DNA from 2 places in the Massilia sp. PWRC2 genome. Region 2 is predicted to be linked to the other one. Evidence: predicted binding sites of a transcription regulator. Region 2 holds the regulator's gene; the other holds the start of a gene.
What was found. The regulator FNR, encoded in region 2, switches genes on or off when oxygen is low (the NO sensors DNR and NnrR bind a similar motif). The targets are predictions, from matches to a motif close to TTGATNNNNATCAA.
Positions count from the first base shown of each region.

Region 1: the regulator FNR is predicted to act here: its motif matches at 1,687-1,700, upstream of ACP7BZ_RS12875 (universal stress protein).

Region 1 is NZ_JAFCUW010000005.1:351,922-359,678, reverse strand. It holds tRNA gene ACP7BZ_RS12885 (tRNA-Leu) at 1-79, opposite strand, end outside; gene ACP7BZ_RS12880 (universal stress protein) at 276-713, shown strand; gene ACP7BZ_RS12875 (universal stress protein) at 1,104-1,523, opposite strand; gene ACP7BZ_RS12870 (universal stress protein) at 2,007-2,477, shown strand; gene ACP7BZ_RS12865 (TraR/DksA family transcriptional regulator) at 2,786-3,193, opposite strand; gene ACP7BZ_RS12860 (Hsp20/alpha crystallin family protein) at 3,278-3,730, opposite strand; gene ACP7BZ_RS12855 (universal stress protein) at 4,033-4,863, shown strand; gene ACP7BZ_RS12850 (diguanylate cyclase domain-containing protein) at 5,401-6,330, shown strand; gene ACP7BZ_RS12845 (VOC family protein) at 6,537-7,022, opposite strand; gene ACP7BZ_RS12840 (SRPBCC family protein) at 7,053-7,499, opposite strand.
Region 2 is NZ_JAFCUW010000004.1:52,475-60,231, forward strand. It holds gene ACP7BZ_RS09715 (hypothetical protein) at 1-789, shown strand, start outside; gene ACP7BZ_RS09720 (phosphate ABC transporter substrate-binding protein) at 802-1,233, shown strand; gene ACP7BZ_RS09725 (methyl-accepting chemotaxis protein) at 1,321-2,925, shown strand; gene ACP7BZ_RS09730 (Hpt domain-containing response regulator) at 3,237-3,908, shown strand; gene hemN (oxygen-independent coproporphyrinogen III oxidase) at 4,029-5,468, shown strand; gene ACP7BZ_RS09740 (sulfite exporter TauE/SafE family protein) at 5,510-5,671, shown strand; gene fnr (fumarate/nitrate reduction transcriptional regulator Fnr) at 5,715-6,473, opposite strand; gene ACP7BZ_RS09750 (hypothetical protein) at 7,003-7,227, shown strand; gene ACP7BZ_RS09755 (PEP-CTERM sorting domain-containing protein) at 7,369-7,757, shown strand, end outside.

The DNA of each region.
Region 1 (7,757 bases), on a different contig from region 2:
GGAGCCGGAATCGAACCGGCACGCCATTACTGGCACGAGATTTTAAGTCTCGGGTGTCTACCAGTTTCACCATCCGGGCAGCGGGCCGTAGTTTAGCACAAGCGACAACGTCGATACCACCCCGGGAAGGTCGACCCGCAACGCTGGTTCGGGGCCGGCCGCAAGCACACTCAGCAAGAGTGGATCGTCAGCGGCAGGCATTCGTTTGAGACAGCTCAACGAGCACTGCGAACAGGCAGCCAGACTAAAACCTGACTCTTGAAATGGAGTGCACCATGTTCACCCGCATCCTCATTCCCACTGACGGTTCCGAGCTATCGCAGCAGGCGGTGCTCGCCGGTATGACCTTGGCCAGCAAACTGGGCGCAGAAGTTATCGGCCTGAGCGTGATGCCCCGCTTTCACACCGTGTCGCTCGATCCTGACATGCTGGAAGACACCGCAGAGCGCTTTCGCCAGAGCGCCCAGGCCCGCGCCGACGACGACCTGGCCTTTGTCAGCAAGGCCGCTGCCGACGCCGGCGTCAGCAGCACAGTCGAGACCGGCACCTCGGACGACCCGTGGCAAGCCATCATCGACACCGCCCATGCGCACGCGTGCGACCTTGTGGTGATGGCCTCGCACGGACGCAAGGGGTGGAAGGGGCTGCTGCTGGGGAGCGAGACCCAAAAGGTGCTCGTCAACAGCACCATTCCGGTGTTGGTCTACCGTTGAAATTCTGCTGGCATGGTGCTGCTCGCGCGCCCATCGGGCGCCCCTCGCAATCAATGTGAGGACACGCGCTCGTTGGCAGTGGCGAGCAATGTCGACCGCAGGCGACGCAGTACCTTGCAGGGCCGTTTGTTTCAGGTCGTTTGTTTGAGGTCGTTTGTTTGAGGTCGTTTAATTGAAGTCGTTTAATTGAAGTCGTTTATTTGAAGTCGTTTATTTGAGGTCGTTTATTTGAGGTCGTTTCTTCGAGCTTGCCTTTCAAGGCTGCCGCAGGTGGGCCTCTCAACAGGCGCGCCGGCACCGGCAGCGATCATGCTAAGCGCATGCCGCCCGGCCCGAACGGGCCGCTGCGCGGGCGGCGCAGTGCAGCCCAGCCTGCGTCGCCAGGCAAACTCAACGCAATACCAGCACCGCGACCGGCGCATGCAGGAGTACCTGCGCCGTCTGGCTTCCGAGGGCTGCGCCGGACGGCGCGCTGCGACCGTGCGAACTCATACAGATCAGGTCGGCACCGCCAGCGCGCGCGGCGGCGACAATTTCCTGCCACGGCATGGCCCCTTCGATAATCGCCGTCGTGCATGCCACACCCTGCTCGCGGGCCTCGCGCTCGACCAGCTGCATGATCTGCGCGGCGCGGGTGTGGGCGGTGCCCGCGCCGCTACGAGCGTCGACAGCAGCGTTGCTGCCCGCCGGAGCCACCACGTGGATGGCCTCCACCCGTGCAGCCATCTCGAGCGCCATGCGCAGGCAGCGGCGCACCCCCGGCAACATGGTGAGGGTGCCGTCCACAGGCATCAGGATGTGTTTGAACATGGCGCCGCCGTTTGGTTGGATTGATTAGACTACAAAGGTGAACTACCAGGGGATACGATACAAGAGAAGCGAGGAAGAGCGCGTTCCGCGTGCCGAACAAGCATGCTTTCATCATCGCGCAAGCCCTGCAGGCAAAGGATGAAGGGGAGCGCTTAGCAAATAATTGAGGTGCATCAAGTGAGATGGACTTCAACACGGCAACACTGGCATCCATCGTCGCTGCGCGGGCGGCACAGTGGCATGCGCAATGGTATGTTAAGACGGCAGCGCCATCACCGTCTGTCATCGCAGTAATCCGCATCCTGGTTCACAGCATCAGTTGGCCATGAGGTTCTGCAGCACGCACTTCGACAATTCGTGCGACATGATCCGCGCGCTTCGCTGTGACGGCAGCGTCGCGCTAGCGCTCACCGCAGCATAATTAATTGCGCTCGGCACGGCAAAAAATGCCGGCCGTGCCGGCGCACCACCAAGGAATACACCATGTATCAACGCATCCTCCTGCCCACTGATGGCTCACCCCTGTCCGACCTGGTAATACCGCTGGCGATTGATCTGGCGCGCCAGTGGCACAGCGAACTTGTCGCCGTCGCCGTCGCCCAGCCGGCGCTGGTGATGCCACCGTCGGAGGCAGCCCTGACCATCGATGTGGTGGGCGAAACACGCCTGGCGGTCGATGCCGCCCGTGTCCATGCGGAGCGCGTGTGCGCCGCGGCCACAGCGGCTGGCGTGCCATGCAGGGCCATCACGGTGCTATCACACTCGGTGCACACAGCGTTGACCGACACTGCGCGCACGCAGCAATGCGACGTGGTCGTCATGGCCTCGCACGGCCGACACGGCCTGAGCCGCCTGCTGGCAGGCAGTCAAACGCAAAAAATGGTGGCAGAATCAACGATCCCCGTATTGGTGCTGCACCCAGGAGTGCCATCAGCCGCCGACGAACAACCGTAAGGGGGCGAGAACAGCCGCTACAGCGTCCGCATTCGCCTTGCCGTTGCCCCCCGTAAAGTCGACTTGCAGCGATCACAGTCAGCGGTGGCAGCAGCGCGACTGACTGTGGAGCAAGCAACTAAGGCAGTAAGTAGGCCAGCAACCAAGCCAGCAAGCAAGCCAGCAACAAGAACAGCAGCGAAGCGAGCAACCGAGCTAGCAGCTGAGCGAACAACTGCGCCAACAACTGCGCCAACAACTGCGCTGGCAACTGAACTAGCGACTGAACGATCAACTAAGCCAACAGCGACGCCAGCTGCGGCGCCGGACTAGCCGGATCGACTCTCACGCTGCACCAGCGCAGCGCACGCAATGCAGGTGGCCGCTGCAGGCACGGCCCGCAGGCGTCCCAGAGGGATTTGCACGCCACAATGGGTGCACAGGCCACCGACGCCAAATTCAATCCGCTTGAGCGCGTCGTCAATCGCGCGCAGCTCTTCGAGTTCGTGTTGCAGCATGGCGATCTCATCTTGGGTCAAGGCGTCGTTAAAGGCGGCATTGACGTCGCCGAAGGCGGCACTGAGGGCTCCCGGCGGCGCACGCTGAACACTGCCAGCACAGTGCATCTGCCCGCCACCCTGCGCCCGCCTCTCGCGCACCGCTTCGAGCAGCGCGATACGCATGCCACGCAAGCGCTCTTCGATTTCAGTGAGATCAGCCGATGTCAGCTTACGCATGCCGGTGCTTGCTCCCATTAAAGCCGCACCGAACACCGCGCTGTAGATGACATCGCAGGCAGCCCTGCTGCGGCAAAGGCGCCCTCATTGGATGGTCAGCGATTTGGTGCTGCCAGCCGATTTTTTGGGCAGGGTCAGCTCGAGCACGCCGTCATTCAATTGCGCCTGCGCCTGGCTATCGTCGACCGCCTGCGGTAGCGTGAAACTGCGATAGTATTGCCCCACCGAACGTTCGGCGCACAGCAGGTTGGCGCTGGCCTGCTCGGTGCGGCTTTCCGTCTGCGCGGAAATGGATACCTGGTTGCCATTGATGTTGACCTTGATGTCATCCTTCTTGACGCCAGGCAGGTCAGCCGTGACCTTGTACGACTGTTCCGATTCAGTCACGTCCATGCGGATCAGCGGGGTGAGTTCGGCCCCGCTGAACAGCGCGGGCATGCGCATGGAAGTAAAAAAGTCATCGATATTGCGAAAAGGGTCGGCGCTGAGCATGCGTGCAATGGGATCGAAGCGCGTCAATGATTGAGAGTGGGCCATGGTGAGTCTCCATCGGTGAGTGCAGAAACATTGGGCGCAGGCCAGGATCATCGAAGACGGCCGGTCTGCTTGTATATATCCTACCCGCCCTGAATCACCGCACGGTATGCGCTAGATCAAGTGTGCGCCAGGACGGCGGCAAGCGGCGCGATGGCTGTGTTGAGGCCGCTTGAAAGGAAGGCTGGCGACTTTTGATCTGCCTCAAAAATGCCAAAACTAGCACCGCCCAGCGCCAGCTAGCGCTGGACCGCGCGCGCGCGCCGCCGTACGCTGGTGCTACCCAATCCACAGCGAGCCGAAAAATGTCCTATAAGACCATCGTCGTCCATGTCGATTCCTCGCGCCACGCCGAGGCGCGCATGCGCCATGCAGCGCAGCTGGCAGTGCAGTTCGACAGCCACCTGATCGGCAGCGCTTTTTCTGGCGTGTCGCGCTATGCGGGCCGCGAAGTGACGCTCGAGCTGGCCATGCTGGCGCCGTCTGAAGCGAGTGCCATTGCCCAACGCAACGAAGCAGCGCTGGCGCGCTTCGAGGCCATCGCCGCCAGCGCAGGTGTCGCCAGCGTCGAGCGCCGCCTGATGGAAGACGATCCGGCCGGCGGCCTGGCCTTGCAGGCACGCTATGCCGATCTGATGGTATTGAGCCAGACCGACCTCGACGAACCAGCCTCCAGCCACCTGGTCGGCGCGCTGCCAGAACAGGTCGTGCTCGATGGCGGCCGCCCCGTGCTAATCCTGCCCTACGCCGCCAGTTTTCCCACCGTTGGCAGCAAGATCTTGCTGGCGTGGGACGGCGGCCTCGAGGCAACCCATGCGGTGTTCAACGCCCTGCCCCTGTTGCGCCGCGCCGCCCTGATTTCGGTGGTGGTGTTTAACCCGGCGCCCGCCGCCGGCCACGAACCCGGTGCCGACCTGGCCTTGTACCTGGCGCGCCATGGCGTGCGCTGTACCGTGCGCGCCAGCACCACGCCAATCCGCGCTGGCGAGCAACTGCTATCCGCGGCCGCCGATCTGCAAGCCGATCTCATCGTCATGGGCGCCTACGGCCACTCGCGCTTCCGCGAAATCATGCTCGGTGGCGTCACCGAGACGATTCTGGAAAGTATGACGGCACCGGTGCTGATGTCCCATTAGTACGGCAGCACAGGGCCGGGAGTGTCGGTGTATGCCAATGCAGGCAGGTGGCGCTGTCGCCAGTGGCAGCTGCAATAACGCCATGCCATCTTCAGCACGCCAGCATCAAGCCGCGCGAGCGGGCCAGCGTCTGCATCGCATCGTTGGCGACGGAGGTACTGCGGGTCTGCAGCTGCCGGCCCGGCTGTTGGCACTAGCCGCGCAACAATCCACGGGCTGACTGCTCGACGGCTGGGGGGCCAGCCAATATATTGATCGGCGCTCGACCGGCGCTGTAAAACCGGGTGAGGCACATCAAAATTGCCAACGCTTGGCATCCCGTTTGAGCAAGACGCCCGGACAAAAACGATGATCGCTGCGCGCATTTACATGGCCAATTTGATCTACCTCAAAATGGGCATAAACCCCTTTGCACCGGCGCGCCATCGTCTCGACGCCACTGACCTGCCTCGCTATGATGGAGGCTTCGCCCATTGACGGTGCCCGTGTCCGGTCATGTCCACAAACTCGCACCACGCGGTTCAGGCTCCTTCAGCCTTGCCAGTCTCCCCTGCCGTCGATGCCGACGCCATGCAAGCCCTGGCCGCCTCAGTTTTCTATTACAGCCGCGACGGCATCATGATTACCAGCCTCGACGGTAACATTCTGGCGGTCAACGACGCCTTCAGCGCCATCACCGGTTATCGCGCGGATGAAGTGCTAGGCCACAATCCGCGCCTGCTCAAGTCGGGACGCCAGGGGCCGGCGTTTTATCGCGCCATGTGGGATGCCATCATGCGCGACGGTCACTGGCAGGGCGAGGCATGGAACCGCCGCAAGGATGGTAGCGATTACGCTGAGCGGATCAGCATCAGTACCGTCCCCGATGCTGCGGGCCAGCCCCATCACTACGTCGCCGTATTCGCCGACATCACCACTGCCAGTCAACAGCGCCAGCTGCTGGAACAGCGCAGCAATTTTGACGCACTCACGGGTTTGCCCAACCGCCTGCTGTTGCACGAGCGCCTGAGCCGCGCCATCGCCCGCGCCCGGGCCGACGGCGGCCAAGTAGCGGCGGCATTCATCGATCTGGACGGCTTTAAGGCCATCAACGACGAACTCGGCCACGCGGCCGGCGACCAGTTGCTGGCCATCATCGCGCAGCGACTGCAAAAGGCGCTGCGCATGTCGGACACCCTGGCACGCTTCGGCGGCGATGAATTTGTCGCCGTGCTGCCCGCGCTGCAAGATGAATTGCTGCTAGCCTCGCTGATTGGCCGCCTGATCGACGCCGCCCACCAGCCAGTGGCGCTGGCGCAGCGCCAGGTACAGTTATCGGCCAGCGTGGGCGTGGCCGTTTTCCCGCGCGACGGCGATTCCCCAGAACAATTGCTCAGCAAGGCAGACCAGGCCATGTACGCGGCCAAACGCAGCGGGCGCAACTGCGCGCGCAACAGCGCGCCGCTGGCGCCGGAGCGCCCCGCGTAAGCCCCGCGCCGCTCTTACACCACCGCAGCGGCACCGCGCGTAAACCACCGCAGGGACGCCGCTCCTTAGCCACCGCAGGTGGCGCCGCACCTGAGCCGCAGCAGGGGCGCCGCTCCATCGCCACCCCAGCGGTTCCGCTCCTGGGCCACCGCAGCGGCGCCCGTCTTCTGCCGCTGCGGGGCGCACCGGCACCGGCGCCGGCACCGTCACTGCACCGCCGCCACCGCCGCCTCGATGGCGGCAATGTCGATTTTGCGCATCTGCATCATGGCGGCGAACGCGGCCCGGGCCACCGCTGGGTTGCTGTTGCTGATGGCATCGCTGAGCGCGTGCGGCGTGATCTGCCCTGACAGGCCCCAGCGATCGCGGCACCAGCCGCAGGCATTCTCCGCGCCACCATTGGTGACGATGGCATCCCACAGGCGGTCCGTCTCGGCCTGGTCACTGGTTGCCACCTGAAAGGAAAACGCCACGCTATGAGGAAAGCCGGGGCCGCCATTGAGCCCCATGCAGGGTATCCCCATCACGGTAAATTCCACCGTCAGCACGTCGCCCTGCTTGCCCGACGGGTAATCGAGCGGCGCCCGCTGCACGGCGTGGACGGCACTGTCGGCAAAGGTGCTGGCGTAAAAGGTGGCGGCCTCGAGGGCGCCACCGTCGTACCACAGGCACACCATATTCTTGCTGCGCATAATGATCTGCTGGCGCTGCCGGCTGCAGGCCTACTGCCCCAGTTCCGGCTCAACCAGCCGGGCCAGCTGTTCCAGCGACTCCTGCCAGCCGAGGTAACACATTTCGATGGGAATCGAGGCCGGCACGCCTTCCTGCGCGATGCTGACATCGGTGCCGCCGGCCACCGGCCGCAAGGTTACCGTGGTCTGCATCTCACCGGGCAGTGCGGGATCGTCGAAGCTGTCCGTATAACGAATCTTTTGGTAGGGCTGCAGTTCGCGGTAGGCGCCGCCAAACGAGTGACTTTGCCCGGTCGAAAAATTAGTAAACAGCATCTTGTAGCTGCCGCCCACGCGGGCGTCCATGTGGTCAACCTTGCAGGTGAAGCCGCAGGGCGGCAACCATTTTGACATGGCGTCGGCGTCGAGAAATGCGCGGTAGATGCGCTCTGGTCTGGCGCGCAGTACGCGGTGCAGGTGGATGGTCCCTGTGCTCATCAGTTTATCCCTTCAGTGACGAATGGCGCCGCATGCAGGATCACTTGCCTGGCTGCTGCGGCCAGTACGGCCAGCGACCTCAGATGCTACGCCGTTGGCGCGGACCTGTGCGCACCTTACCGATAAAAAACCAGCCGGCATGAGCGGCCCTTGCAGCAGACAACACAACGCCACCATGTCGTTTGCACGACACAGTGGCGTCACGCGCGCCGAAGCGCGAGGGGCGAGCGCAACAGGCGCGCGCCGGTGCGATTACCG
Region 2 (7,757 bases):
TGGGCCAACATCAAGTATGCGATCACGCCGGAACTGAGCGTGCGCGTTGGCCGCGTCGCCATGGCCACCTTCATGAACTCGGAAACCCGCCTGGTCGGTTACGCCAATCCGTGGGTGCGCCCGCCGATCGAGACTTACAGCCTGCGCTCGACCACCAATTCGGACGGCATTGACGGCGCTTACCGCCATACTTTTGGCCCTGTCACGAATACGACCCAGGTCTGGTACGGCAAGATGGAAGTCGCTTCGGTCAGCTCCACCGGCGCCGTTTCCAACGGCGTGCGCGCGGAGAAAATCAAGGGCATCGCCGACAGCGCCGAGATGGGTGCATTGACGCTGCGCGCGGCGCTGACCAAGATTGACTTCCGTCTCAACGGCGCCGCCGGCACGTTTATTTATTCGCCAGCAAATGTCTACAACCTTGGCGCCACCTACGATCCAGGCAACTGGTTCGTGCTGGGCGAACTGACCAAGTCCGATTTCGGCACCGTCCAGCGCGCACAAAAGGCCGGCTATGTGACTGGCGGCTACCGCTTCAACAAATTTACGCCCTACATCACCTATTCGAAGGTCGATATCGATGACGGCCAGATCAATTTGGCCCTACGCGCCCAGCACACCGTCTCGGGCGGCCTGCGCTGGGACTTCCGCAAGAACTTTGCGCTCAAGGTGCAGCTCGACAAGGTGCAGCTGGAACCAGGCAGCAACGGCTTTTTCACCAACTCCAAGCCGGGCATGGCGGGCAGCAGTGCCAAGATTTTGTCCGGCACCATCGACTTCGTCTTTTAAAGGATTGCTCTCATGAAAAACAACACGCTGATGCGTTCTTCTTTGCTGGCGCTCGCTATGATGGCTGCCGGCAGCGCCGCTTTCGCCGAAACGGTGGTGGTGGTGTCCGCCAAGTCGGGCGCCAGCGCGCTCACCGCCGACCAGGTTGCCGACATTTTTCTCGGCAAATCGAATGTCCTGCCTGGTGGTGGCCAGGCGGTGCCGGTCGATCAGGCTGACGGCGCCCTGCGCGACGACTTTTATTCCAAGTCGACGGGCAAGACGGCGGCGCAGGTAAAAGCCTACTGGTCCAAGCAGATTTTCAGCGGCAAGGGCCAGCCGCCGAAGGAAGTGGGCGACAGCGCGGCCGTCAAGACGCTCGTTGCCAGCAACCCCAACATGATCGGTTATATCGACAAGGGCGCCCTTGACGGCAGCGTCAAGCCGGTACTGAGTCTCAAATAAAGTACCACGCCGGGGGCGCGCAGCCAGGCCGCTGCGGCGCTGCGTTGTTGCGTGCCCCCGTATGCAATCATCAGCCAGGACATCGCAATGAACATCAAGAACAGAATCTGGTCGCTGCCCATTATTTCCGCTGCCATATTCGGATTGGGGCTGGCCGTCTCGTCATACTATTCGACCATCGCGCTTGAGGCCATCGAGGCCACCGGCGCCGTCGATTATCCCGTGCTGAGCCAGTCGGGCATGCTGCGCGGCGATGTGCAGGCGCTGGCGGACGAGCTCAAGGGGGCGGTGCTCGAAGGCGACAAAAAACGGCTCGACACCATCGCCGAATCGGCCAACAAGATTCGCACCAAGATTACCCAGTACGGCGCCATCGCCGGGCAAAAGGCCAACAGCGAGCGCATTCTTACCGAATTTAACGCCTACTACACCGATGGCGCGGCCGCTGCCCGCATCATGCTCGAGGTCGACAAGGGCGATGTCCCCAGCGCCATCGCCAAGATGCAGGCATCGTTGGCCGCCATAAGCGGCGACCTGGAAAAAACCGTGGTCGCTGCCAATAAACAATTTAAAAACGGCGTCGCCTACAGCACCTCGCGCGTCCAGCTGGTGCTCACCATCAGTATTGCGGTGGCGGCGCTGGTCATCTGTTCACTGGTGCTGGTCGCCTGGTTCGTCATCCGCGCCATCTGGAGCCAGCTGGGCGGTGAGCCCGAATATGCGCGCAAGATTGCGCAAACGGTGGCGGCCGGCGACCTGTCGATCAGCATCGAATTCGATCCCCGTTATGGCGCCAGCCTGCTCGGTGCGCTGGCTGAAATGCGCGCGCGGCTCGAAGGCATCGTTGGCGGCATCCAGGGCGCGGCGGCGGAAATCCGCGTCGCCTCCGCCGAGATCGCCAGCGGCAACGCCAATCTGTCGGCGCGCACCGAGACGCAGGCCGGCAACATCGGCCGCGCCGCCCGTTCGATGGGCGACCTGACCGCCACCGTCCAGCACAATGCGGAAAGTGCGCGCCATGCCAACGAACTGGCCGACGCCGCCTCCGGCGTGGCCGCCAAGGGCGGGCGGGTGGTGGCCCAGGTGGTCGACACCATGAATGACATCAATGCCTCGGCGCGCAAGATCTCCGACATCATCGGCGTGATCGACTCGATTGCCTTCCAGACCAACATCCTTGCCCTGAATGCCGCCGTCGAAGCGGCGCGTGCCGGCGAGCAGGGCCGTGGCTTCGCCGTGGTCGCCAGCGAAGTGCGCAGTCTGGCGCACCGCAGCGCCAGCGCCGCCAAGGAAATCAAGCAGCTCATCGATGACTCCGCCACCAAGGTGAGCACCGGCTCGCGGCTGGTCGAAGATGCCGGCACGACGATGACGGAAATCGTTACCTCGGTCGAGCATGTCAGCAAGCTGATCGGTGAAATCAGTGCCTCCAGCCAGGAGCAGAGCAAGGGCCTGGAAAACCTCAGCCACAGTGTCGCCGAGATGGACGAGAGCACCCAGCAAAATGCGGCGATGACGGAGCAGGCGGCCGCTGCCGCCGACTCCTTGCAGGAGCAGGCCCAGCAGATGAGTGAAGCGGTCGGCGTCTTCAAGCTGCCCGCCGGCAGCGGCGGGGGCGCCGCCAAAGCGGGCAGTGCCAGCGCGGTGGCGGCGGCCAGACCGGCGCTTCGTCTGGTCGACCAGGCCGCTTGATCAAGCGCCGATTGTTGTCTACCTGCATCAGCAGGCCATCACGCATTGTCAGGCAAAACTGTGCGCAGTACACTCTCATGCCTTAGCCACGAAGGGCGCGGCAGGGAGGCAGCGATGCCGGACTTTTTACCCGCATTGACGGGTTTGCAATCATTATCCCAGCTACAGGATTGGCGGTCACCGGTGTCTTTCATGCTCATTGCGAGTTTCTGGCGCGGCCGTCAAGCCGCCCCTGGTTGGCCAGCCTGTCGGGCCTGTCGGGCTTATCGGGCTTATCGCGCTTTCTCGGCTGGCCTGACGGGGGCGCGCTGATGGCCGCCCTGCGTGGCAAGGTCTTGCTGCTCGACAGCCAGGCACGGCACCGGCGCCTGACCAGCGCCATGCTCACCGAGCTGGGCCTCGAGGTGTCGAATACCAACGACGCTGCCAGTGCGGTGGCGCTGGCCTTGACTGGCCACTTCGAGCTGCTGCTGATCGACTTGACCATCCCCTTTTTGGACGGTATCGACGCCAGCGCGACACTGCGCGCGGCCGGCTACGCGCGGCCCATCGTGGCGCTGACGGCGGCCCTGGTGGCGGCCGAGCAGCGCCACTATCTGGCGCGCGGATTTAGCCACTGCCTGATCAAACCGCTCGACAGTGGCGCGCTGGCGAGCCAGTTGGGCAGCCTGCTGGCGCCGGGCGGCGTCGCCAGTGCGACTGCCGGCGCGCCGCCGGTGCTGCTCGACATGGCGGTGCTGTGCGCGCTGTTTGCCGCCCGGCTGCCGGTGCAGGTCCAGCAGATGCAGGCGCTGGCGGCCCGCCACGAATGGCGCGCGGTGTCGAGAATTGCCCATTTTGTCAAAGGGGCGGGGGCCTCGTTTGACCACGGCGCCGAAGGCGAGCTGGCGGCCCGCCTCGATGCCGCCATCAGCAAGGGCGAACACGCGCTGGCGCAGGCCGCGCTGAACCGGCTGGCCGAGCGCATTGGCCTGGCCCCTTGAGACGGCCGTCGCCCCTTTGTATTTGATGTAAGTCAAGGATTTTAGCGCGCCCGCTTTTTACACTGACGCTTATCAAGGACACCGTTCAGTTTCGAGCAGTCCACATTCCGAAAAGCGCGCATGTCCCACCTCACCCTTTCAGCCGAGCAGGCGCCAGTCCGTTTCGATGCCGACCTGTTGCGCAACTTGCGCCGTGCCGGACCGCGCTACACGTCTTACCCCACGGCCGACCGTTTCAGCTCGCAATTTGGCTACCGCGATTATCTGGCGGCGGTGGCGGCGCGGCGTACGCGTGGCGCCGGCAAGCCGCTGTCGCTCTATCTGCACATCCCGTTTTGCGCATCGGTCTGCTACTACTGCGCCTGCAACAAGATCGTCACCCGCCGCACCGAAAAGGCAGCCCATTACCTCGCTTACCTGAAACGCGAGATCGCCATGCAGGCCGCGCTGTTTTCCGGCATGAACGAGGTGCGCCAGCTGCACCTGGGCGGCGGCACCCCCACTTACCTGAGCGACGCCCAGATCGACGAGCTGATGGCGCACCTGCACCGCCACTTCACCTTCGCCAGCGACGCCGCCGGTGAGTATGGCATCGAAGTCGATCCGCGCAGCGTGACGCCCGAGCGCATCGGCCGCCTGCGCCAGCAGGGTTTCAACCGCATCAGCCTGGGTGTGCAGGATTACGACGAAGCGGTACAGCGCGCCGTCAACCGCGTGCAGCCGCAGGCGCAGACCCAGGCCATTCTCGACGCCGCCCGCCAGCACGGCTTCCGCTCGGTGAACATCGATCTGATCTACGGCCTGCCCGAACAGAATGCGGCGACCATGGCGCACACGCTCGAGCGGGTGATCACGGCATCGCCCGACCGCATCGCCCTGTATCACTACGCCCATCTGCCGCACCTGTTCAAGCCGCAGCGCCGCATCGATACGGCGCGCCTGCCAGACGCCGACACCAGGCTCGCCATGCTGGGCCTGGCGATCGACCGGCTGGGCGCAGCCGGCTATGTATACATCGGCATGGACCATTTCGCCCGTCCCGACGACGAGCTGGCGGTGGCCCAGCGGCAGGGCCGCCTGCACCGCAATTTTCAGGGCTATTCGACGCACGCCGATGCCGATATCGTCGCCTGCGGGGTGTCGGCCATCGGTGCGGTGGGCATGAGCTACAGCCAGAATGTGAAGACGCTCGAGGCCTATTACGAACGGCTCGACCGCAACGAGCTGCCGATCGAGCGCGGCATCACCCTCTCGATGGACGACGCCCTGCGCCGCTCCATCATCGGGATGCTGATGTGCCAGTTCGAGCTGTCGATCGAGGCAGTCGAACAAGCCTTTCCGATCACCTTCGGCGATTATTTTGCCAGCGAGCTGGCACAGCTGCACCTGCTGCAGCAAGATGGTCTGGTCAGCGTCGGCCCCGAGTGGCTCAGCGTCAGTCCGAAGGGACGGCTGGTGATCCGCAATATCTGCATGGTGTTCGATCGTTATTTGGTATTACCGGGATCACCGGCAGCTCCGGCGGCGACGCTGGTGCCGCGCTTTTCCAGCACCGTCTAGCCGGTATCGACGCCGCCGCGCTGCGGTCTTTTCTGCCGCCGGTGCTGGCGCCATTGCTGGCCATGCTGCTGATCGGGCTGACCGTCAGCGTGCACTGTGCCGGCATGTGCGGCGGCATCGTCGGCGCTTTTTCGATGGCGCCCGGGCGGCCGCTTGGCGTGCCGCTCAAGCGCGCAGCGGCGGCGACAACGGCCTGCGTTTGATGGGCGCCGTTGCCGGCGCTGACACCGCGCACCTGCGGCGCGCTCAGGCCAGCGGACTGCAAGCCGTGGTGCCGGCCGCCATCGCCTTCAGGCGCGCCGGGTCGAGCAGGGTGATGCCGCGCTTGTCGACCGCCAGCAGGCCCAACTTTTTAAAACGGGCCAGCAGGCGGCTGATGCTCTCGATGGTCAAGCCCAAGTAGTTGCCGATGTCTTCACGCGACATACGCAGATCAAACTCGGTGGACGAATAACCGCGCGCCGCATAGCGCGTGGCCAGGTTGACCAGGAAAACCGAAAACCGCTGTTCGGCCCGCATGTTGCCCAGTAAAAGCATGACATTTTGTTCGCGCGTGATTTCCTGGCTCATGATGCGGTGGAAGTGGCGCAGCAGATTGGGTACTTCGCCAAACAGGCTTTCGAGCGCGGGGAAGGGGATTTCGCACACTTCGCAATCGTCGAGCGCGACGGCGTCGCACTGGTAGCGCTCTTCGCTGATGGCGTCCATGCCCAGCAGTTCACCAGCCATTTGAAAGCCGGTGATCTGTTCGTCGCCGCTGACGTCCACGTAGCAGGTTTTGAAGTGGCCGAAGCGGATCGCATACAGATGGCGAAACGGCTCGCCGCGCTGGTACAGGCGTTCGTCGCGCGCCACCCGGCGGCGGCGGCCGATGACCTGGTCGAGGCGTTCGATGTCGTCGTCGTCCAGGCCCATTGGCAAGCACAACTGGTGCATGCTGCAGCCGGCGCATCCCGCCTTGATGGCGTGGACAGTGACGGCGGCGGCGGAAAGCGGAAGGCGCATGGCGGCTCTTTACAAGAAAATCGTACTGTAGGGCGGTATGAAAGGGATGCACGCCCGGCGGGCATTCATGTACGCAGCAGGGCAACGCGGCAGGACAGCACTGCAGCACAGAATGGCAGCACAGAACAGCAGCACAGGCCGGCGCCGGCTCTACAAGCGGCTAACAGCATGCGTCTATGATAACGCCGGCCTTGACAGCCGTCGAGTCGCACACGTTTGCGCCGCTGGATCACAGGTTTACTTTTGATGTACATCAAAAACACCGGGGGCGACATCGGCTAATCGCCGTGCATCCCTGTATCCAGGCTAATTGTCGGAAAAACTGACAGCGCTGCTGGCGGCGCTACCCGGCCCCCATGGCGCCGTCGCCGCCCTGGTCCAGTGCCTTGATTATAAAAAGATTGAGCGCCCCGCGCCGCGCATGGCATGAATCCTGCTGCGTGTTTTTGTGCAGGCGACCGGTGCAGCAGGTCCTCGAACGACGCAGGCGCATACCCGCCCATCACCCCACCCATACAAGGAGTACTGGATGACGTCTTCGCTTTTCAATTATTCGTTCAGGGCCGTGGTCGGCCTGCTGTTGGCGGTCAGTGGCCAGGCCTACGCGGGCGTGCTCGCTTACCAGAGCAAGGCGGCATTTCAGGCCGCCATCGCCGGCTGGCAAGCGAGCACCACCGATTTCGAAGCGGTACCAGCGGGCACTGCCTTCAATGCCGGCGGCGGCCCGGCCGGCAGCGGTTTTGGCATGGTGTAGTCGGGCCCCTCCGCCGGCAGCGCGCGGCCGGCGCTCGACGACCAGTTCTGGACCAGCTCCGGCCGCAACTATCTGGGCCTCGACAATAACGCCGCTTCGCTCGAGGCGGGCGATGCCCTGACCTTCAGCTTTAGCGGCGCCGTGCAGGCGTTCGGCCTGTACGTGATCGGCACGCGCGACGTCGATGGCGGCGACATCGCGCTCAGCAGTGGTGCGTTCCGCGTCAGCAACCGCGCTGTGGCCGATGTCAGCGATGGTGCTGGCAGTTACGCCTTCTTCCTCGGCTTCATGACCGACGATGGCAGCGCGCTCGACCCCGTCAGCCTGCTCGTTCTGAGCGGGGGCGACCAGCGCCTGCTCGACATCGACATCGATGACGTCATCCTGGCGCGTGCCGGTGGCACTGGCGATGTGCCGGAACCGGCCAGCGTGCCGCTGATGCTGGCGGCGGCGCTGGCATTCGGCGCAGCAGGGAAACGGCGCGCGCTGCGCTGTGACCGGCGCGCAAGACCAATCACCAGGCTGTACTA